One region of the Vibrio tubiashii ATCC 19109 genome, then DNA from elsewhere that is predicted to be linked to it. Evidence: predicted binding sites of a transcription regulator. Region 1 holds the regulator's gene; each other region holds the start of a gene.

Evidence for each region. The regulator PurR, encoded in region 1, represses purine synthesis genes. The targets are predictions, from matches to a motif close to TNANGNAAACGTTTNCNTNA.
Region 2: a site for PurR is predicted at 2,689-2,708, ahead of IX91_RS08140 (phosphoribosylaminoimidazolesuccinocarboxamide synthase). Genes of this name have one in related genera too.
Region 3: a site for PurR is predicted at 2,287-2,306, ahead of IX91_RS00485 (NCS2 family permease). Genes of this name have one in related genera too.

The regions. Positions count from the first base shown of each region.
Region 1 is NZ_CP009354.1:1,135,210-1,140,352, forward strand. It holds gene IX91_RS05165 (alpha/beta fold hydrolase) at 1-562, shown strand, start outside; gene IX91_RS05170 (putative signal transducing protein) at 559-864, opposite strand; gene IX91_RS05175 (TVP38/TMEM64 family protein) at 864-1,556, opposite strand; gene IX91_RS05180 (TfoX/Sxy family DNA transformation protein) at 1,707-2,297, opposite strand; cyclic di-GMP riboswitch class I at 2,431-2,517, opposite strand; gene purR (HTH-type transcriptional repressor PurR) at 2,662-3,669, opposite strand; gene torD (molecular chaperone TorD) at 3,881-4,528, opposite strand; gene torR (two-component system response regulator TorR) at 4,766-5,143, shown strand, end outside.
Region 2 is NZ_CP009354.1:1,786,719-1,791,861, forward strand. It holds gene IX91_RS08125 (DMT family transporter) at 203-1,075, opposite strand; gene IX91_RS08130 (glycerophosphodiester phosphodiesterase family protein) at 1,226-1,927, shown strand; gene IX91_RS08135 (hypothetical protein) at 2,196-2,591, shown strand; gene IX91_RS08140 (phosphoribosylaminoimidazolesuccinocarboxamide synthase) at 2,805-3,908, shown strand; gene IX91_RS08145 (MBL fold metallo-hydrolase) at 4,305-5,132, shown strand.
Region 3 is NZ_CP009354.1:100,692-105,834, forward strand. It holds gene spoT (bifunctional GTP diphosphokinase/guanosine-3',5'-bis pyrophosphate 3'-pyrophosphohydrolase) at 1-1,028, opposite strand, end outside; gene rpoZ (DNA-directed RNA polymerase subunit omega) at 1,071-1,343, opposite strand; gene gmk (guanylate kinase) at 1,440-2,063, opposite strand; purine riboswitch at 2,359-2,458, shown strand; gene IX91_RS00485 (NCS2 family permease) at 2,514-3,884, shown strand; gene IX91_RS00490 (phosphate-starvation-inducible protein PsiE) at 3,924-4,349, shown strand; gene IX91_RS00495 (LTA synthase family protein) at 4,412-5,143, opposite strand, start outside.

The sequences.
Region 1 (5,143 bases):
CTTAAAGATACGTTCGGCTCATTTTGTTGGTATGTCTCTCGGCACGATAATTGTTCGAAACCTAGCGGAACTTGCAACAGATAGAGTCAAGTCGATGGTGCTAGGTGGCGCTGTAACGCGATTTAACGTCCGTTCGCAGATATTGGTTAGGCTAGGTGGCATGTGCAAACACGTTATCCCTTATATGTGGTTATACAGCCTTTTTGCTTATATTGTGATGCCGCAGCGTACTCAGAGGGAATCAAGGCACTTATTTATCCGCGAAGCAAAGAAGCTTTGCCAGAAAGAGTTTAAGCGTTGGTTTATTCTCACTTCGGAAGTTAACCCACTGATGAAGTATTTTAAGGATAGAGAACTGCCAATCCCAACGCTCTATTTGATGGGTGAGAAAGACTATATGTTTATTCAACCTGTGAAAGAGATGGTCGCAGCACATCGTAAAAGTAAGTTACTTGAGATTGCCGATTGCGGCCATGTATGTAACGTCGAGCGACCAGAAGAGTTCAATCACCATTCAATTTCATTTATTCAGCAGCAAATTGAAGCGCCTAAAATCGGTTAAGGTGCTGCTTGTCCGCATTGCCAACATGCGCCAAATTGAGGCTCGTTCATTTCCCCGCATTGGTTACAAAGCCAATTACTGCCAACATCTGCATTGTTAAATTGTTCGATAACCGTATTGGCATGCTTGGCTTGTTCTGGGTCAAGTAACCAGACATAAGGTTCGCTACTCTCGCCAAAAGGTATTTCACCTTGGAGCCCAAACACGCCTTCACCGCGAACTTCACAGTCAATCTGTTGAGACTTAAGAAGCTCACAAACAATGTGAGCTTCGGTAGGCGTCGATGCGGAATAGATCCTCATTAAGCATTTCCATTTGATGTTGAAGGGGAGCTCTTAATTTTAGCCATAATCCATTTTGCAATGACAGGGAATAAGCCGAGAAGTGCAAAAGAGGCTAAAACGGTTGGAGATACGATACCCGACAAGCTGTCTATTTGAGCCAGTTGAGTACCAGCATTCAGGTAAACCGCAGTTCCTGGCAACATACCGAGTTGACTCACCAAATAGAATCGAGCCGTCGCGATAGGTGTTAAACCCATTAACAAGTTGATGAGGAAGAATGGGAACACTGGAATTAATCTCAGTGAGAACAGATAAAATGCGCCATCTTTTTCAACGCCTTGGTTGATGGCATTGAGCTTTTCACCAAATTTGCTTTGTACCCAATCACGCAATAAGTATCGGCTGCTCAAAAATGCGAGTGTTGCACCTATGGTGCTAGCGAAAGAAACCAGCAGTAAGCTTGTCCAGAAACCGAAAAGGGCAGCACCCAAAAGAGTCACGACCGCAGCGCCAGGAATCGAAAAAGCGGTGATGGCAACATAGGCGATAAAATAGCTCGCCGCGGCGATAGTAAAGTTGTCAGCAATAAATGCCGCAAGCTCAGCTTGCTGGGCTTTGGCATTGTCTAGCGTGAGATACTGGCCAAAATTGACGCCAAGTAAAACAATCAATGCGACGAAAACAATTCCTAGGATGATCTTTTTATTCATGTTGAGCAGCTCCATTTAATTTCATGGATATCAAATATTAGTGTTACTAGACAAGACAGGGAAAGCAAGCGACAAATTTCAAGGTGGCAGATAAAAAACAATAAAAAAGTCAGCACTAAGGCTGACTTCTTCTAGATATATTGTTTTAGATTAGCTAACTTGCGTTAACAGTTCCTGACGTCGGCTTTGTGGGATAACCGACCAGTGCGTGCCTTTAATAGCACCTTCTAAAGCCCAGAGAAGTTCGATGTTAACATCGGCAGAGTGTGTAGACTGGATAGCCTTAAAAGCGTGTACGGCGCCCACCTCTTCTAAGTTTTCGACAGTGTCTATGCCTGCTTTCTTAAGCATGCGTTCTGTCGCTAGCCTTAAATTAGGAAGATCCTTCAAGCGATTCGGTTTCGCCTGCGATTGGCATTGTTTCTCTTGGTTTGCGGCTTTTAACGCGACGCTAGCAATCTTTAACGTTTTACCTGCGTCTGCTGCCCAGTCATCACAAAGCGCAAAATACTTTGTCACGACGGGAAAGCCGCGTTTTTTGTATACGTAAGGTTCTAGCCCTTGAGACTTAAATTGTTTAGCGAGAGCCGCGTCCGCGCGTACGTGAAGCTTATCGTTGACGACAAGTGCGAACATAGTGTCATCAGCAAAAATGCCAAAGCCACCAAACATTGAGCGAGACTTGATATGTCCTAACTGCTCAAATAAACGCATTGAGTCTTTTAGTATTGGTTTATCCATGCTGTGTTTTCTCGGTGTATAAGTATACGCCACCAATGCAGGTCCGAGAGATTAGCAAAATTATGCAGAGACATTGTCAGTAAGGTGTCATACGAGTGCAAGTAAAAGCGGTATGACAGTTTGCATATTCGCCATCGGCAACCCCGCTACCAGACAATAAATTGTTTAAGGCCGGAGGCTTTGCGTCCCATCCTTTCGGAATGGTTTGCCCTGTTCGTGGCATTAATCGAACACTTTAAGAATAAATAAATTCTGCGCAGAACATCACGTTTGTATAGGATAAATGTGACATTGGTTCAATAAATAGAGGGGAGATATACGCTTAGCCAATAGTACGGCTACTAGCTAAGCGTCTGAGTTAAGGTTATTTATTTAGATTACGAACGGTATTACGCTCAACAATCTCTGGGTGCATCTCAAACACGCGTTTTTCGTGCTCTTTGTCTTTAATTCGCTCAAGAAGAATTTCAAAGGCATTCTTACCAACACGACGTTTTGGTTGGTGAACCGTTGTTAACGGCGGAGAGAAGTACTCGGCCAGTTCAATATTATCGTAACCAATTACGGAAATATCTTGTGGGATTTGAATGCCTTTTTGTTGCAGGCGGCTCATTAAACCAAGTGCCATGGTGTCATTAAAACAGAACACGGCTGTTGGCTTTTTATCCATTGCAACAATTTTATCTGCCGCCAATACCGCTGTATCACATTCGAAGTTACCTTCAAGAATCCAATCTTCATTTACCGGTAGTTCCGCTTCGGCCATGGCACGCTTAAAGCCACTAATACGCTCAACACATGCTGCTTTTTCGAAGTGACCACTTAAACAAGCAATGTCAGTGTGACCACGTTCAATTAGGTATTTGGTTGCTAAGTAGCCGCCTTCTTCTGAGTTATCGATGATCTTATCTGCTTGAGAACTCTCTGGGCCCCAATCCATAACTACTTTTGGAATATCTTTGTGGCGATCAAGCATTTCGCTCAGCTCTTCAGTCAGATCTGAACACATCACTAGGATGCCATCTACACGCTTTTCAGCCAACATGCGAATGTAGTCGCGTTGTTTTTCATAGATGCCGCCTGTATTACACAGAATCAAGGTGTAACCTTGGCGGTAACAGTAGCTTTCTACGCCGTCGATAACTTCTGAGAAAAATAGGTTCGTCGATTGTGTCACTAACATACCGATTGTACGAGTAGTGTTGCACTTAAGACTACGAGCAACTGCACTCGGTGCATAATTAAGCTCGGTTACCGCTTCCATCACTTTTTCTTGTGTCGCTTCGGCAACAAAGCGTGTTTTGTTAATCACGTGAGACACAGTGGTTGTTGAAACACCAGCAAGGCGAGCAACGTCTTTAATAGTGGCCATAAATTTTGTCCTGTCGATGACTGCCACGAGAATATATTCAGTTTAGAATAAGTTGGCAGAAAGTATCAGAAACACAAAAACCGCTCTTATTTAGCGGTTTGTATTTGAATAGTTCATTTTTATCGTTTGCGGTCACGATTTTAGACCGCAATCCGACTTAGGGCAAACACATTTCTTCGAACTGACCTGTGTCAGTTCACATTGTCAGACTCTATTCACCGATTAAGTATGTGCAATCTAACTCTAAGAATGCCACTGTGAGAGAAGCGATCGCCGAGTAAAAACCGAACTCATCGAGTGTTTGACACTTAGCTGAAAACTTAGGGGTCCAACTTAGAAGGTGCTGACGAATGAAGCCCTCTTGCTCGATCAGTGCTTCTTCAATATGACGCTCTTGCTCAAGCTCATTAGAGCGAATGATGAGGTTGCCGAGAAAATCCAGCTCAATGGCAATATGGTCAGCAGGTTCATTTAAGCCTTCATCGACAGCAACACCATGCTCTAGCATTAACGCTTCCATCTCTTTCGCTGGTTTGTCGTTAAGCAGGCCAGTCTCTCCAATGTACATTGAAGCGTAAGGTAGTGCAGAGTCGCGATCAGACTTCAAAAATAGATCACAAAAATCAGCGGCAAGCTCTAGTTGTGCATCTTCGCGATCGATAAGGCGATTGAGTGCATCAATGACACGATCAATCGACGGCTTTAGATCGGCATTCTCGCCAAGGCCAGTAAGGAAAGAGCGGATTTGAGCTGAATGGTACTGTTCAAGGTTCTCTTCCGTTAATTCTTTGGCGTAAAGGCTTGAAAGCCACCAATAGATTTCCGCACGTTTCTCGTTGAATGCTTTGATTTCTTGCATTAGGTATCACTCCCAAAATAACTACCTATTAGTGTAACTAATAAAAATGAATAGCGGTAATGGCTTACGTGACAATAAAAGACGAATTATGAGCATTTATTAACAAAGGCGGCGGTTTTGTCTTGAATCAATAAAAAATCATCTTTCTCGTTTTTAAAGTGATAAATACTAGAAATGTTACTATTTATGAATAGAATAAATGATAGAACTATTCCCAATGCAAATTAAGTGGTGCAGATGAGTTATCACGTACTAGTAGTAGAAGACGACGTAGTGACTCGCAGCAAGCTCGTTGGCTACTTTCAGAATGAAGGTTACCAAGTCAGCGAAGCAGAAAGCGGCGAGCAGATGCGAGACATGCTACAAAGCAACGCGATTGATTTGGTGATGTTGGATATTAATCTACCCGGTGAAGATGGATTAATGCTAACTCGCGAACTTCGCAGTCAATCAGACATTGGAATTATCCTGGTAACAGGACGCACGGACAGCATCGACAAAATCGTTGGCCTTGAAATGGGCGCCGATGACTATGTCACTAAACCTTTTGAATTACGCGAGCTATTGGTTCGAGTTAAGAATTTACTGTGGCGAATTTCCGCTGCACGTAACTCG
Region 2 (5,143 bases), 650 kb from region 1:
AGGTTTGTGGCCTAGTCATTCTAAGCAAAACACCTCTCAACAAAGAGTAAAACGCTTTTAGCCGAACCCTTCGGGCAGCGTTTGTGGCTCCTTTCTACTGCGTTATCTGCTTATCAAGTAGGTTAACTACATCTCAAAGCCTCTGCCTTGTATAAAGAACCCACAAACTGCTGCAAAAATCAGCTCAAAAGGTCAACAGACCCTAGTTTCTTCCTTTAAACAGTCGACCATCAGTTCGGTAGAAGATCAGAGCAAGTAGAATTAAGCTGCATCCAATTAACTTGTTGCGTGATAGCTGTTCTCCATACCAGAGAATGCTCAGGATAACCGTCCAGATTGGTTCCAAAAGCATGATGAGCGCAGCGTTGGCAGGGTTACATCCCTTTTGCCCTAATGTTTGCATCACGTATCTAAGACTGGTGGCAAGCAATGCGCTAAGAGCAAACCAACCCCAAATAGACGCTTCAACACTTTCGGGTATTGTTTCAAATAGTGACGAGGCAACCAGTGCCAGAACTCCGGTTACAAACAGTTGAATGCAAGTTAGCATCAAAACAGGAATTTTCTGCGCAAGCTTGCTGTTCACATTGAAGTGAAGCGCAAGAAGACAGGCATTGGCAAGAAACCACAACTGCCCTGCTGAGCTCTTCCACCCATCCGTTAATGACAGCATTGCTAAGCCAGCGATTGCAATCGGCATCGAAACCCAAAAAGCTCTTTTCGGTCTTTCTTTATAAAGTACCCAGGCAATGATTGGCACAATGATCATCGATAGGCTAACAATAAACGCCCCTTCACCGAGCGTCTCGCTGATTGAAATTGCATAAACCCAAGTCAGTAGCGCTAACGCTAGAATGCTACCTCCCCCTATGGCTTGAAGTAACAATTGGCTTGTTAAATCCCTAAAGCGCTTATAGCACAGTGGCAACAAGCAAATAGAAGCCACTACAAAGCGCAACCCAACAAAACCAAACGGGGGAAGACCTTGTATTGCTTCTTTGGAGAAGATCCAACCTAAACCAGCCAGTGCAGTGGTGAAGAACAGAATCCAGGCAGCTTTACTTTCAGCGTTCAATTTACATCTCTCTAAGGTCGAACGACCTATCTATTTTATTATTAATATCCGACCGATAGTGTCAGATTTAGGCGGCAATGGCTATGAATTATCTATCCAAAATTACAGCGAAGGAGTAATCTGTTCTCTTTCCATCATTGAGAAGAAAATATGATTATTGTTGGACATCGCGGAGTCGCTGGTCGCTACCCTGAAAATACCAAAGTCAGTATAGAAGCAGCCATTAACCTCGGGCTCGATTGGGTTGAGGTAGACGTACAACCCACAAAGGACGACCAACTTGTTATCTGTCACGATCATACAATTAATCGATGCAGTGATGGTTCCGGTCGTATCGATAAACTGACTCTGAAGCAACTGAAAGAATATGATTTTGGTGCTTGGTTTAATACAGAGTTTGCTAATCAGAGCCTTCTCACACTAGAGGAACTTCTCACCTTAGCTAAAACACACAACTTAAAACTCAACCTTGAGATAAAAGTAGACCGCCATGATGTTCAAAAGGTGTGTGAGTTACTCAAAGAGCAATTAGCCAAGAATAATGTTGACCCTAGCGATGTTGTGCTTTCAAGTTTCAGTCATGCAGTTATACGTCAACTTAGCCAATCGCTCCCTCAATATCGACTTGGTGTCTTGTGTAACCGTCTCGACAAGAAAACCAAAACTCTCCTTAAAGAAGTCGATGCGTTTAGTTGCAACATCAATTATCGATGGGCTAACAAGCAGCAGATTGAACAACTCAAGCGTGACGGATATCAGGTATGGAGCTACACCGTCAACAACCCGAACTCACTGAAACACCTCCCTAACCTAGACGCGATTTTTAGCGACTTCCCCGAGCGATTCTTATAGCGCTACTGACGATCTGACATACAGTGCTATCCAGTACTACTGTATAACACTGTATAAGCCATAGTGACCTGCATCACTATTTATGAATTATTTGTCAAATCTCTCCCACACCCAAGAATCTCATATTTATTTTATATATCAACACCTTAAATAACACTCCAAACTCACACCGTCCTAATTCTGTTTAAATACCGCACAAAAATGCTTGCCAACACAGCCAATAAAAACTACTGTATAACCATACAGCATGTACAAAGGAACAGTAATCATGATTCAGGCACATACTCAAACTCACACGTTCTCTAAATACAATGTTTTGGCTCAACCTACAGCGCCAATGAACATCGATAACGATACGTTAAGTCGCCTAGCTGGTCTTTCTGGCCAGAAACAATGGATCTTATTTACTGCTGAATGTCCTCGCCCTGACTATGAGCAGTTCGCTGCCTTCAGTGTGAGCTGTAAGAAAATTATCCAGATGAAAGCTTCTCAAAAACAGTCTGAGTTTGAAATTGTTAAGAAAGCGATTGAATCAGGTAATGCGAGTGCTGTCGTGGCATCAAACAATATTCCTATGGTTGAGCAAAGCTTACTCCGCAACCATGCTATCCAATTCCAGTGTGAAGTCTTTTTCGTTGAGGGCAGAGTTAACCAGTATCACTAACAAGCTCAACAAATTCACTGTCTTTTTGCCCTACCTTGTGTGGGGCTTTTTCTTTTTTGCACCCTATTGAGCTGTTTTTCGCCATATAGAGAAAAAACAAAGCAAACGTTTGCTTTTTCTCTGGCAGCACAAAATAGTTCTGGTATTATGCGAAGCAAATAAATTATCTGCGTGGATAATTTCACCACCTTGCTAAAGTATAGGAATGTCAAAATGAGTCTCGCTGATCAAGTTCTAGCTGTTAACGATGATCTTCCAATTCGTACCGATAAACCCGTCCACAGCGGAAAAGTTCGCTCTGTTTACTGGCTAACTGAAGAAGACAGCAAGCGTCTTATCCAAGAAAAAGGTTATGACGTTGCCCCTGATGCGCCACTTGCTATCATGGTAATCAGTGACCGTATCTCAGCGTTTGACTGTATCTGGCATGCTGAAGGCGGCTTAAAAGGGGTTCCTGGAAAAGGCGCGGCGCTCAATGCGATTTCCAACCACTGGTTTAAGCTGTTCAAAGACAACGGTTTAGCAGACAGTCACATCCTTGATATTCCCCACCCTTTCGTTTGGATCGTTCAAAAAGCGAAACCAATTATGATCGAAGCGATCTGCCGCCAGTACATTACTGGCTCAATGTGGCGCTCTTATGAGAAAGGCGAACGTGAGTTCTGCGGTATTGAGTTACCAGAAGGACTAGAAAAAGACAAAGCGCTACCAGAGCTGCTGATGACACCTTCAACCAAAGGCATTTTAAAAGGCATTCCAGACGTGCCAGAAGCGGATGACGTCAACATTACTCGCCAAAACATCGTTGATAACTTCGCAGCATTCAACTTCTCTAAAGCAGATGATATCGCTCAATATGAAAAACTGCTACGCGAAGGTTTTGTTGTCATTAGCAACGCCCTTGCAGAAATCGAGCAAATTTTTGTTGATACCAAATTTGAGTTTGGCTACGTTCACGATGCAGCAGGTAACGAGAAACTTATCTATATGGATGAAGTGGGCACACCAGATTCATCACGCATTTGGGACGAGCGCGAATACGATGCGGGTAATATCGTAGAGAACTCAAAAGAAGGCTTCCGTCAATTCTTGCTTAACCACTTCCCAGACCCAGATATTCTGCTTAACAAAGAGCGTATGGATGAGCGTGAAGCACTAGCGCGTGACAATGAATTACCTCTAAAAGCCTTAATGGATATTTCTAAGACTTACCTCGGCATAGCGGAGAAAATCACAGGCGCTGAAATTCACCTAAGCGAAAATCCGAAGCAAGAGATCATCGATATCCTTAGCCGTGATTACGGCCTGATTGATTAACCTCCCCAACCCGAATGCAAATGCCCTCGCTTTTGAGGGCATTTTTGTTTTGAGATGTTGTCGTTAATGGGATTTTCGGTTTAAAGCGAACTAGAAATCATAGAAAAGGTTGGATTGTTTATGCCTCAAAGTTTGTTTGGATAGCCCCAAAATTTCATAAGATTAATTTAGTCAACAGAGTCAATTCAACAACTCTCATTTCTAAAAAGAGTTGTATCCCCATCCGAATGCTGTAGTTCTATCGCTAGGCCATAACGTAAATAGGGTATCTTTCGCCTTGATTATGCAAAAAATTGCGATCAAAATCGTAGCTCCCTTTTGGACTGGCTGAGCGCGCAAAAAGTGTATTGGTAAGTCAGAGCTCAAACTAAGCAGTAAATGTTTGCAGGTGATTTCGTGAAAAAAATTTTATTAGGTGTCCTTTTCAGTGCATCGGTCTTTGCTTCCTCAAGCAAAAACGTTCCAACGATGAATGATAAGAACGGTTATGTAGAACCGTTTCAGATGTTTGATAATGTTTATTATGTTGGGGACAAATGGGTTTCATCATATGCAATTGATACAGATGACGGATTAGTGATAATTGATACACTTGATTTCCCTTATTCTAAGTGGATTCCTATCAATCTTGAGAAGCTAGGGTTAGAAGATGAGCCAATAACGCACATATTGGTAACGCATGGGCATTCTGACCATGTTGGGGGCGCTCAGTTACTTCAGAAGATGTACGGATCAAAAGTTGTGATGACAAAAAGTGCTCATGAGCTATCCATACAGCAATCAAACAAAAGCAAAGGTGAGAATAAGTTCCTTCCACCAACCCTAGACATAGAGATAAAAAGTGATACCTCTATGGTTATTGGTCGTCATGGGTTTAAGTTCTATCTCACACCGGGTCATACCGAAGGTGATTTTTCCCTAGAATTTACAGTCAAAGATAAAGGCGCTGAACATCGTGCTTTTATCGTTGGTGGTCATAGCGTAAGTGGCAACGACCCTAAAATGATTAAACAGTTCTTGAGTAGTATGGAGAAAATTAGAAAGATTTCACTCCAGCCGCCTTTAGTAAGCGTTAACCTTTCAAACCATCCACATAAAAATTATCTATTTGAGAATAGAGAGAAGCTAGGTGCAAATGGGAACCCATTTATTAGTGAGGCAAACTTCTTCATGTTCCTTAAGCAACAAGAAAACTTAGCTAAGAATAAAATAAAAGGGTTATAACAATTCTTCAG
Region 3 (5,143 bases), 1.0 Mb from region 1:
CCTTTGTAAGACCAGTGAGCCGCAACCCCTTTATCCGCCATTTGATCCATATCTTCGGTACGGATCTGAACTTCAACCGGTACACCATGAGGGCCAACCATTGAAGTATGGATAGATTGATAGCCGTTCGCTTTCGGTACTGCGATGTAGTCTTTCATCCGACCAGGACGTGGCTTGTATAGGCTATGCACCTGACCAAGCACGCGATAACAAGTATCGGCATTGTCGACCACGACACGGAAAGCGTAGATATCCATGATGGTATGGAAGCGCTGCTCTTTGGTCTTCATCTTGTTGTAGATGGAGAAGAGGTTTTTCTCACGACCAAAAACACGCGCTTTAAGACCGACTTCTTCAAGGCGACCTTCAATCTCATCATGGATACGTTGAATCATCTCTTTACGGTTACCACGCGCGGCTTTAACTACCTCTTTAAGAACGCGATAACGGTTCGGGTAGAGCGCTTCAAAACCAAGTTCTTCTAGCTCAGTTTTAATGTTGTGGATACCAAGGCGGTGCGCCAATGGAGAATAGATTTCTAAGGTTTCACGAGCGATACGACGCTTCTTGTCTGGACGAAGAGCGCCAAGCGTGCGCATGTTGTGCGTACGGTCAGCAAGCTTAATCAGAATAACGCGGATGTCTTGCACCATGGCAAGAACCATCTTGCGGAAGTTTTCTGCCTGAGCTTCCTTGCGATCGCGAAACTTAAGCTTATCAAGCTTAGAAACGCCATCCACCAGTTCTGCAACGGTATTGCCAAATTGGGCTTCAAGCTCTTCTTTGGTGACTTCAGTATCTTCAATAACGTCGTGAAGTAGGGCTGCTTGCAGGGTTTCAATATCAAGGCGCATTTCAGCCAAGATACGAGCAACAGCAACAGGGTGGATGATATAAGGTTCACCGCTAGAGCGGGTTTGCCCTTCATGGGCATCTTTCGCTACCACATAAGATTGACGCAGAGCCTCAATTTGAGGCTCTGTTAGGTATTCTTGGGCAACGTCTTTTAGGCTATCGAATAGATACAAACTTTAGGCCCGGAAGATAGTTGTAGTGACGAGAAGGTCTAATTAACGGCTGTGAGCAATGCTGCTTACAGCTGCTAGTTCAGCGGCTTCTTGCTCTTGCTGCTCTTGACGCTCACGTGCATCAAGAATCTCTTTAGTGATAAGACCTTCTTCGATTTCGCGTAGAGCGATAACCGTTTGCTTATCATTCTCTTCTGGCACTAGTGAATCTTTGCCACCAGTTTGCATTTGACGAGCGCGGCGTGCCGCAATTAGAACTAGGTCGAAACGGTTGCCAACTTTTTCAACAGCGTCTTGAACAGTTACGCGTGCCATGAGAACTCCAAATTAGTTAACTAAAATTTTGAATGACGAGAAATTATACAGGCTGACAGTTCCTAGTGTCTAGGATCTGTTTGTGTTTCCTGCTATTTACTCAGCTAAAAGCGCATCAAGCATGCCTTTATATTTAGCAGCTTGCTTGTCTTGCTTCAATCTTTCTGCGCGGATGATGGCTTTAAAGTCCATCAGAGCAGTGTCGAAATCATCGTTGATGATCACGTAGTCGTACTCACTGTAGTGTGAGATTTCTGATTTTGCTTCAGCCATACGCTTAGCAATCACTGCATCGCTGTCTTGTCCACGAGCGTTAAGGCGACGCTCTAGCTCACCATTTGAAGGCGGCAGGATAAACAGGCTTTTTGCCAAAGGCATTTGTTCACGGATCTGACGAGCGCCTTGCCAGTCAATATCTAGGAACACATCAATCCCCTTATCGAGGTTTTCTTCAATCCAAACACGAGACGTGCCGTAGTAGTTGCCAAACACTTCGGCATATTCAAGGAATTCACTTTTCTCAATCAGCTCTTCAAAGTGCTCTTTTTGTACGAAGTGGTAATGAACACCATCTTGCTCGCCAGGGCGCATACCGCGAGTGGTATGAGAGACCGACACTTTCATCGCGTAGGTTGGGTTAGTTTCTAGCATGGCTGAAATCAGACTAGATTTTCCAGCACCACTTGGTGCAGATACGATATATAGAGTGCCTTTACCCATAGGTACGATCCCACATTTGGTTTGATAACTGCCGGTAGATAATACCGACATGTTTAAAGATAGCACTGACCACATAGAAACACCGAAGTGGTGAAATTTAGGCCAGAAAAATGGAGGCGAAGAGTAGCATAAATCGCCTATTTAGGACAACTTGCAATAACTGCTTAATTGTCACCGTTTTCACGCGTTGAGAACTAAGGGGATATTCAACATATTTATCGCCCAAAGCAATCGTTTGCTATTTTTGTATATTTAGCAGAGAAAAGCGTTGAGTTTTTATTCGAGATCCTTACAATCCGCGCAAACGATTAAATGCTGTATATGTCTAATAAAACGGATTGGACGTTTCTACCACTGAGCCTACCTTAGTGACTACAGTAGCTTATGCGCCTATCCCTTTTTGCAGCATTGAATCCGTTTACTGTTTACCCTACTTGTAAAGGTTTCATTGTGAGTCTCGAATCAACTCTAAAAGCCCAGAGTCAGTCTGGTGTGCTGAATTCAGTATTTAAAATTACTGAGCGTAAAACAACCTTAGGTACCGAGCTATACGCTGGCTTTATTACCTTTTTGGCAATGAGCTATATTTTGGCGGTTAACCCTGCCATTTTGGGCGGTATTCCTGGGATGGATAAAGGCGCAGTGTTTACAGCAACTGCACTGGCTGCGGCAATCGCGACTTTCATTATGGGTGTTTGGGGTAATTACCCAGTTATGCTTGCGCCAGGCATGAGTATGAATGGTTTCTTTAAAGGGATGCTACTCAGCGGCTCGGTTGCGCTCGTGTGGAACGAAGCCCTATTTGGCATCTTTTTATCAGGTGTGCTTTATCTGCTCCTCTCCCTGACCAATATCCGTAAATCCTTGATAGAGTCGATTCCTAACGATCTGAAGAATGCAATTACGGTATCGCTTGGTCTGTTTATCGCCTTTTTAGGCTTGAAGAACGCGGGCATCATCGTCGAAAACAAGTTTGTTTTGGTCGGTATGGGTAATATTACTGACCCTCAAGTTATCATTGCCTACATCAGTATTTTTATTGCTTTGGGCTGCATGGTTCGTGACATCAAGCTGGCGACCTTTATCTCGTTTGTCAGTGCGATATTACTAACTGTTATCGCTGATATGGTGATGGGAACAAGCAACGCACCAATCCCTGAGCAAATCGTGACGGCACCGCCAAGCATGGCGAGTACGTTCGGTGCTGTGTTTGATTTCTCTGGCCTAACCGCAGACAAGATGTTCGATCTGCTGTTTGTTGTGGTTATCTTCCTGATTGTCGATTTCTTTGATGGCATGAGCACGATAGTAGGTGTTGGCCGTGATGCAGGTATTATCGACAAAGATGGCAAAGTACCTAACGCTCGTTCAGCCCTAGTTGCGGATGCAGGGGGAACTGTGATTGGTTCGGTGCTAGGTACAACCTCGATTACTGCGTTCTCTGAGTCGGGTATTGCTTCGTCTCAAGGTGCGAAAACAGGTCTAGCGGCGGTTGTGGTGTCGGGTTTGTTCCTTGTTTCACTGTTTTTATACCCTCTGTTCTCTATTTTTTCTGCAGCTATGGTTGCTCCGGCTATGGTCGTGGTAGGCATCTACATGATTGGTCGCTTAGGCCAGATTGATTGGGAGAAGAAAGAGTCTCGCATTGCTTCATTCTTTACCATTATGTTCACCGTACTGAGCTTCTCGCCAGCCAATGGTATGGCGATGGGCTTTATCAGCTACGCCTTCACTATGGTTGTTGCTGGTAAGGGTAAGCAGGTTCACCCAGTGATTTACGCTCTGTCTGCTATTTTCTTAGCCTACTTGCTGCTACTTTAATTGTTAGAAGAGTTGGCACATCGACTAAAGGATGAATGTTTGCCAACTCTTTTTCATCTTCCTCGTGATAAACCGTTTCTTAAGATCTTTTATGCTCTAGAGGCTGTGCTCTTGGTGGCGATTACGCTCGCTACTTTGTACGCCATGGTTGAAGAGTTTTTGCATGTGTTTACTGAGAAGCGTGTCCTTCTTACCGATATTCTGCTGATGTTTATCTATCTCGAAGTGCTTGCCATGGTTAAGCAGTTTGTGATGAACGGTAAGATTCCAGTGAGATACCCGATCTATATCGCCATGATGGCTATTGCTCGTTACATCACTCTAGGAATGAAAGAGATGGATGCGACCTTGGTGGTGTGGTTGTCTGTCGCGGCATTGATTCTGGCCGTCGCTACTATGGTGATTCGAGTTGGGCACCATTACTGGCCTTACGTGGATAGAAACACCTTAGAGAAAGATGAGTAGCTATTTAGACTAAAATGCCCCGCGAGTGAAGCGGGGCATTTTGTTTTAGAGGCACTGACGGATTAGTCACTGACAAGTTGGCTGTCGTCTTCAAGCTCTGTAGATGATTGAGGGAAAATAGACGCGAGATGGCGGTAGTCTAGAGTTTTTCCATCAAACAGTAGCTGTTGGGTGAGGTTGTTAAAATCTCTACCTTGCTGGTAAAGAGGCTGCACCCACTCAGCATTACAATCGGTCTTGATTAGGCTGATAGTATTGTCCTCAATGGTAAAGCACTGCTTAAGTTGACCATCCGGTGAGTTAATAGTGACGGCATGGCGATTATCAACCCAATAGAACAAGCTACCATCGGAGAAACTACTGCGATAATACTCTTGCTCTTCTAGCAGCGATTGCCCGGTAAACCAAGGAGCGTAGCCGCCCATCCAGTCTAAGATAGTGACCCCAATATCACGCTGTGAAACCGCAGTATCGATCTGTTTAGTAGGGATGGAGCCATCTGTTGCATAAATAAGGAACGGAATTGAGTTTTTCGCTAGATCCGGTTCAGATACCTTAGCCGTATGGTCAGACATAAGGACAACCAGTGTTGGTTTATCGAAACGCCCCTCAAGTTGAGCAAGGAACTCATGCAAAGCGATATCGGCATGGTTTTGTACACTTGCACGGATCTGCGACATGTTGTCATCACCAAACGGATAACCAAATGACTCAGGTAGGTAAACGCTGTGTGTGGTACCTGTATTGATCATCATAAAGAATGGCTTGTCTGGATTCTCCGCTTGCATTTCATC